Regions from separate parts of the Streptomyces fradiae ATCC 10745 genome, predicted to be linked through region 3. Evidence: riboswitches for the same ligand, from Rfam matches in the RefSeq annotation. Region 3 holds a riboswitch; each other region holds the start of a gene.
The links. Region 3 has a riboswitch for cobalamin ahead of cobN (cobaltochelatase subunit CobN). Riboswitches for the same ligand answer to the same signal wherever they lie in the genome.
Positions count from the first base shown of each region.

Region 1 (2,252 bases), 2.0 Mb from region 3:
CCTCCACCCGCCGCACCCGTAACTCCTGGTCCAGTTTGAGGTTCCGGGACGGCCTGACCTGCTCCACGGTGGCGCCGAGGATGTCGAGCTGGGCGCGGGTGGTGGTGTCGACGGTGGTGGACGCGACGATGTGGCAGCGCATGCCGTGGCGGTGGCAGGCGAGCGCCAGGGCGTGGGCGTAGATGCCGCTGGAGCTGTCGACCAGGGTCTGCCCCGGCCGGACCGCTCCCCGGTCCAGGAGGTGGCGGACGGCGGCGAGCGCCGAGTAGATCTTCATCGACTCGAACCGGATCAGGACGATGCGGTCGTCGAGCCGTACGAGGGCGGGGACCTTCAGGGCGTCGGCGATGTGGGGGTGGATCACCCGTAGCCTCCTTGGGCGAAGGAACACTGGTGGCCGAGCGAGTGGAAGAAGGCGGACAGCTCCGACTTGAGGCCGGCGTCGGGGCGGCCGGTGAAGAGGTAGCCGATCAGGCAGCCGGTGTGGGCGACGAAGACGCCGTCGGCGCCGAACCGCTCGCGGTGGGCGAGCACATGGTCGAACGACGCCTTGGGCAGCACGTCCTGCGACAGGGCGGCGCTGGTGGTGGCCGCCCGTGCGACGGCGGCCGGGTCGCCTGTGGAGAAACCTTTCAGCAGGTCGGTGAGGCACCGCTCGTACTCGTCGCCGCGCCGCCGGTAGTGGCGCAGCAGCGGGCCGGTGACGGCGGCGGTGTCGACCGTGCCCGGCTCGGTGACGTAGGCGGTGTGGAAGCCGATCTCCGTGCCGAGCCGGCGGACCACCCGGTGCCCGCCGCTGAGGTGCAGCGCGAACTCGTCGAGGAAGACGCTGTCCGCCCGCTCGATCGCCGCCAGGACGCGCAGGACCACGTCCGGGTCGTAGGGCAGGGCGAAGAGGCGGAACAGGCAGCGCAGGGTCGCCACGATGTCGGCGGTGGAACTCGCCATCCCCACGCCGACCCGCAGGTCGGAGTGGGCGCTCCAGCGGCCCGGCGGCAGCGTGAGCCCGAAGTGCTCCAGGAAGAGCCGCGCGGCCGTCGCGGACTTGCTCCCGAGGGGCAGCGGGTTCGGCGGGTGCGCGCCGGGGGTGAAGTGCACCCAGGAGTGGCGCTCCACGGGGAAGGACACGACGGCGATGTCCGGTACGGGGCCCGCCCGCAGCGGGCCCTGGTACAGCTCGCCCAGGGTGCCGTGGCAGACACCGGACACGGTCCGGCCGGGCGGGCGCCGCGCCTCGCGGGGCGCGGGGGCGGAGGCGGGCGCGGGCCCGGCCGCCTCGGCGGGGGGTGCCGGGGCGGGCGCGGCTCGGGTGGCGGCCGGTCGGGCGGTGGCGGTGGGGGCCTGGGCGGTACGAGCTTGGGCGGCCGCTCGGGCGGGGGCCGGTCCGGGCGGTGCGGCCTTGGTGGAGGCCGGTCCGGGCGGTGCCGCCATGGTGCGTGCCGGTCCGGGCGGTGCCGCCATGGTGCGTGCCGTCCCAGCCGACGGCCGCCCGGCCGCCGCACCGATGGAGGACGCCCCGGTCGTGGGCCCGGCCGCCGTCGGCGCCCCGGTCGATGGGGCACCGGCAGGGGGCGTGGCCCCGGCGGGTGTCAGCACCGCCCGGCCCGGTCCGCCCGGGGGTGGGCGCGGCACCCGGCGCGGGTGGCGGTAGCTCGCGTGGTCACGGACGCGTCCTCCTCCTGGTCCCGAGCCCCGAGCGGACCGGGAGGGAGGCAGGGTGCGGCACGCGCCGCGCAGCCGTCCGTACCGCCGACCCAGTCCTCGGGGTCACCGTGCACTGCCCGCACACGGGTGCGGGCGCAGTGGGCAGGTCTTCGGACTCGCGGGCTCGCCCACCGGATCACCGGTGGGCACCTACCGGCCGTCGCTTCCCAGGCCCGTCCGGGGCCCAGTGCTGGTGACGGCTTTCGTTCCCACTCACCGCTGCGGGACAGTCCCGGATTCGCACCGGGTTCCCTCTTGCGTCGCGCCGCCCCGAACCGGTCGGACAGGGGGCGCGAACCGACTGCACCGATCAGGGTAGGGCGGCCCGCGCGCGTACGGCAGGGGAGGGTCGCCGGTTGTCCGGAAGCGATCGGTCGGCACAGGGCGGCACGTGAGGCCCGTGGCTCCGGGCGGCCGGGGCGGCGGGGCGGCCGGGGCGGCCGGGGCGGCCGGGCGCCGCGTGGATGCGCCCGGCGGCCGAGGCCCCTCTCGGAGGCCGCCGAGGTCGGCGGTTCCGAGAGGCGGAGTTCGGACAGCTCACAGAGTGA
Region 1 is NZ_CP023696.1:5,463,552-5,465,803, forward strand. It holds gene CP974_RS24070 (cysteine synthase family protein) at 1-364, opposite strand, end outside; gene CP974_RS24075 (GHMP family kinase ATP-binding protein) at 361-1,431, opposite strand; cobalamin riboswitch at 1,789-2,021, opposite strand; gene CP974_RS24080 (NADP-dependent oxidoreductase) at 2,242-2,252, opposite strand, start outside.
Region 1: another riboswitch for cobalamin. It lies ahead of CP974_RS24075 (GHMP family kinase ATP-binding protein); the one in region 3 lies ahead of cobN (cobaltochelatase subunit CobN).

Region 2 (2,252 bases), 3.2 Mb from region 3:
CTTCGGGGAGGCGGCGCGGGCCGCGCGGGAGGGGGCGGTGGCGACCGTGCCGATGCTCGCCCGCAAGGGCCGGGCCAGCTATCTGGGCGAGCGCTCCGTGGGCCACGAGGATCCGGGGGCCGCGTCGTCGGCGCTGCTGTTCGCCGCGCTGGCGGAGGCGGCCGCGTGAGCGCGGCGGGAGCGGCGCCGGGGGGCGCTCCGGGGGGTCGGGGTCCGGACGGGCCGGTGGCGGAGGGCCGAGTGGCGGAGGGTCCTGCGGCGGAGGGTCCTGCGGCGGGTGCCGGCGCTCCGGGGGGCCGGGGTGCGGCGGGGAAGGTCGGGGTGGTCCTCGTGTCGCACAGCGCCGAGGTCGCCCGCGCCGTCGCCGAGCTGGCCCGCGGGCTGGCCGGCGGGGCCGCCGGGGTGCCCGTGGCCGCCGCCGGGGGCGGGCCCGACGGCGGGCTCGGCACGGACGCCGAGCTGGTCGCGCGGGCCGCGCGCGCCGTGGACCTGGGCGCCGGGGTGGCCGTGCTGGCCGACCTGGGCAGCGCCGTACTGACGGTGAAGGCCCTCGCCGAGGACGGCGAACTCCCCGGCGGGACCCGTCTGCTGGACGCCCCGTTCGTGGAGGGCGCGGTCGCCGCGGTGGTCACCTCGGCGGCGGGCGGCGGCCTCGACGCGGTGGCGGCGGCGGCCTCGGAGGCGTACGGCTACCGCAAGGTGTGACATGAGCACGGTTGTGAGGGGGTCGTCCGACGCACTAGGGTCACAGGGCCTTGGTGCTCGGGAAGCCGGTTCGAAGCCGGCGCGGCCCTCGCCACTGTGATCGGGAATGTCCGGCTCCACCCCCCGCGCGAGCGGGGAAGCCACTGGACCGCCGCGGGAGACCGCGGCGTCCGGGAAGGCGGAGCCGAGGCGGTACGACCCGTCAGCCAGGAGACCGGCCAGGGCGCGTTGTCCATCCACGAGGTGCTGGAGAGGGTCTCCCCCACATGCATATCGCCGAGGGTTTCCTGCCCCGGGAGCACGCGGTCGCCTGGACGCTGGCGGCCGCTCCCTTCGTCGTCCACGGGGTCCGCGCCCTGACCCGCGAGGTCAGGGCCAATCCCGAGTCCACCCTGCTGCTCGGCGCGTCGGGGGCGTTCACCTTCGTCCTGTCGGCGCTCAAGATCCCGTCCGTGACGGGGAGCTGCTCGCATCCCACCGGTACGGGGCTGGGCGCGATCCTGTTCCGGCCGCCGGTCATGGCGGTGCTCGGCACGATCACGCTGCTGTTCCAGGCGCTGCTGCTGGCGCACGGCGGGCTCACCACGCTCGGCGCCAACGTCTTCTCGATGGCCGTCGTCGGCCCGTGGGCCGGGTACGCGGTGTACCGGCTGCTGCGCCGGACCGGGGCGCCGTTGATGGCGGCCGTCTTCTGCGGGGCGTTCACCGCCGACCTGTCCACGTACTGCGTGACGAGCGTCCAGCTGGCGCTGGCCTTCCCCGACCCGGGGACCGGCTTCGCCGGGGCGCTCGCCAAGTTCGGCGGGATCTTCGCGGTGACGCAGCTGCCGCTGGCGGTGAGCGAGGGCCTGCTGACGGTGCTGGTGATGCGGCTGCTGCGGCAGTCCAGCAAGGGCGAGCTGGCGCGGCTCGGGGTGCTCCCCGCGGCCGGTCCGGCGAAGGGGGCGGCGGTCCGGTGAAGCGTGACACGAGGATCAACGCCCTGCTGCTGCTCGTGGTCGCGGCGCTGGCGGTGCTGCCGCTGGCACTGGGCCTGGGCGAGGGCCGGGAGGAGCCCTTCGCGGGCGCCGACGCGCAGGCGGAGACGGCGATCACGGAGATCGCCCCGGACTACGAGCCGTGGTTCACGCCGCTGTACGAGCCGCCGTCCGGGGAGGTCGAGTCCGCGCTGTTCGCGCTGCAGGCGGCGCTGGGCGCGGGTGTGCTGGCGTACTACTTCGGGCTCCGGCGCGGCCGCCGGCAGGCCGCCCGGCAGGCCGCGGCCGGTGCGGCGGAGGCGCGTACCGGTACGGCGGAGGCGGAAGCCCGCCCCGTGACGGACGCCGGGCACGCGGCCGGGGCGGTTCCCGCGGCCGGGGCCGAGGCCGCCGACGGGGACGCACCGGGCGCCGGCGGGACCGGGGGCCGCGGCGAGCGGTCCGCGGCCGGGGAGTAGCGCGGGTGCTGCCCATCGACGTGGCGGCGCACGGCAGCCGCTGGCGCCGCCGCCACCCGGCCGAGAAGGCCGTCCTCGGCTTCGGGCTGACCGCGTGCGCGGTGTCCCTGCC
Region 2 is NZ_CP023696.1:239,562-241,813, forward strand. It holds gene dhaL (dihydroxyacetone kinase subunit DhaL) at 1-169, shown strand, start outside; gene CP974_RS00995 (PTS sugar transporter subunit IIA domain-containing protein) at 322-705, shown strand; cobalamin riboswitch at 740-942, shown strand; gene CP974_RS01000 (energy-coupling factor ABC transporter permease) at 972-1,664, shown strand; gene CP974_RS01005 (energy-coupling factor ABC transporter substrate-binding protein) at 1,661-2,140, shown strand; gene cbiQ (cobalt ECF transporter T component CbiQ) at 2,146-2,252, shown strand, end outside.
Region 2: another riboswitch for cobalamin. It lies ahead of CP974_RS01000 (energy-coupling factor ABC transporter permease); the one in region 3 lies ahead of cobN (cobaltochelatase subunit CobN).

Region 3 (2,252 bases):
CGACGCGGGCCGCGCGCTCGGGGTCGGCGACGTACGCGGGCAGCCCGTCCTCGTCGATCTCCTTGAAGGAGAACGGGACGGTGATGATCCGCCCGTCGAACTCGGGTACGGCGATCTGGTTGGCCGCGTCGAGCGGGGACAGGCCCTCGTCGTTCTCCTCCCAGTCGGCGCGCGGGCTGGTGAGGCACAGCGCCTGCAGGACGGGGACGTCCAGGGAGGCGAGCGCGCCCGCGTCCCACGCCTCCTCGTCGCCGCCGGCCTGGGCCTCGGCGGGCTTGGTGCCGCCCGCGGCGAGGACGGTGGTGATGACGGCGTCGGCGCCGCGCAACTGGTCCAGCAGCTCCGGTTCGGGGGCGCGCAGGGAGGCCACGTACAGCGGGAGGGCGCGGCCGCCGGCGTCCTCGACGGCGTCGCACAGGGCGCCCACGAAGGCGGTGTTGCCGCTCATGTGGTGGGCGCGGTAGTAGAGCACGGCGACGGTCGGGCCGTCGGCGGTGCGGGGGGTGCGCTCCAGCGGGCCCCAGGTGGGCGCGGCGGCCGGCGGGTCGAAGCCGTGGCCGGTGAGGAGCACGGTGTCGGAGAGGAACCGGGCGAGCTGCTCCAGGTTGTCCGGGCCGCCGTGGGCGAGGTAGGCGTGCGCCTCGGTGGCGACCCCGATGGGGACGGTGGACGCCTCCATGAGCTGGGCGTCGGGCGCCTGTTCACCGGTGAGGAAGACGACCGGGCGGTCCTGGGCGCGGAGCAGGTCGATGCCCTCCTCCCAGGACCGGAGGCCCCCGAGGAGGCGGACGACGACGAGGTCGACTCCGTCGAGGAGGCCGGGCAGCCCGTCTATGGGGAGGCGTGCGGGGTTGGCGAACCGGTACTCGACCGGGCCGCCCGCCGCGCGGGCGCTCAGCAGGTCGGTGTCGGAGTGCGACAGCAGCAGAATCACGCGTGCCGGGCCTTCCTCGGGGTGTCCTCGCCCCGGGTGGTCGTGGGTGGCGGGAGTTCCTGACTCGCGGGGCCGCTCGGGTCCTGCTCACAGTGGCGGGACCGCGCCGGATTCACACCGGGCTTCCTCCCTAGGGTCCTGGGACCCTGTGCCGTCTGCATAGTAGAGGCTGCGCGTATGCTCGCCGCCATGCCGCCCAGCCCATCAAAGCCCCGGAACGGGGGCGAATCCCACATACGGGATCCCCTTCGGAACCGTGTCCGCGACCGTGCGGACGCGTGCCCCGGCGCACTGCGGCTGCACCGCGCGGACGACGGGGGCCTGGCCCGGCTGCGGCTGCCCACCGGTGTGCTGACGGCCCCCCAGGTCGCCGCGCTCGCCGATGCCGCGGACCGGCTGGGCGACGGCCGGATCGGTGTCACCTCGCGCGGCAACCTCGATCTGCGCGGCCTTCCCGACGACTGCGGCCTCGCCCTCGCCGAGCTGCTGGGCGCGGCCGGGCTGCTGCCGTCGGCCGCGCACGAGCGGGTGCGGAACATGGTCGTCTCCCCCCTGTCCGGGCTGGACGGCCGGGGCTTCGGGGACGCCGGTGCGTGGGCGCGCTCGCTGGACGCGCTGCTGTGCGCGCGGGCGTGGACGACGGGCCTCTCGGGGCGGTTCCTGTTCGCCGTGGACGACGGGCGCGGGGACGTGGCCGGCCTGGGCGGGGATGTGACGTTGGTCGCAGAGCCGGACGGCCGCGCTCTGGTAAGGATCGGGGGCCTCGCGTGGCGGGTCGCCCCGGACGACGCGCCGACCGCGGCGCTGGCCGCGGCGGAGGGGTTCCTGGCGGTGGCCCGGGAAGCGGGCACGGGGGCCTGGCGGGTGGCCGAACTGCCCGACGGCGCACCGCTGGAGGAAGCTGTGACGGAGCGTCTGGCCACGGCCGGGGTCGCCGCTGCACGGGCCGCGGCACACGCGGCGGACGGTGCGGAGGCGCTGCCGGGCGCGGCGGGCGTTCCGCCGGTCGCGGCGCCGCCCGAGCCGGGATTGGTCGGCGACCGCGCCGTGTCGGTGGTCGCGCCGCTGGGGCGGGTCACCAGCGGGCAGTTCCGCGCCCTGGCGGCGGGGTCCGGCGACGAGGTGCGGGTGACACCGTGGCGGGGCTTCGTCGTGGCGGGCCTGGCCGGCCGGGCCGAGGCGGAGGAGCGGCTCGCGGCGCTCGCCGACGCCGGGTACCTCACCCGGCCCGGTTCGCCCTGGCTGGCGGTGAGCGCCTGCACGGGCCGGCCGGGCTGCGGCAAGGCCCTGGCCGACGTACGGACGGACGCGCGGCCGC
Region 3 is NZ_CP023696.1:3,481,554-3,483,805, reverse strand. It holds gene cobN (cobaltochelatase subunit CobN) at 1-934, opposite strand, end outside; cobalamin riboswitch at 970-1,101, opposite strand; gene CP974_RS15400 (ferredoxin-like domain-containing protein) at 1,112-2,252, shown strand, end outside.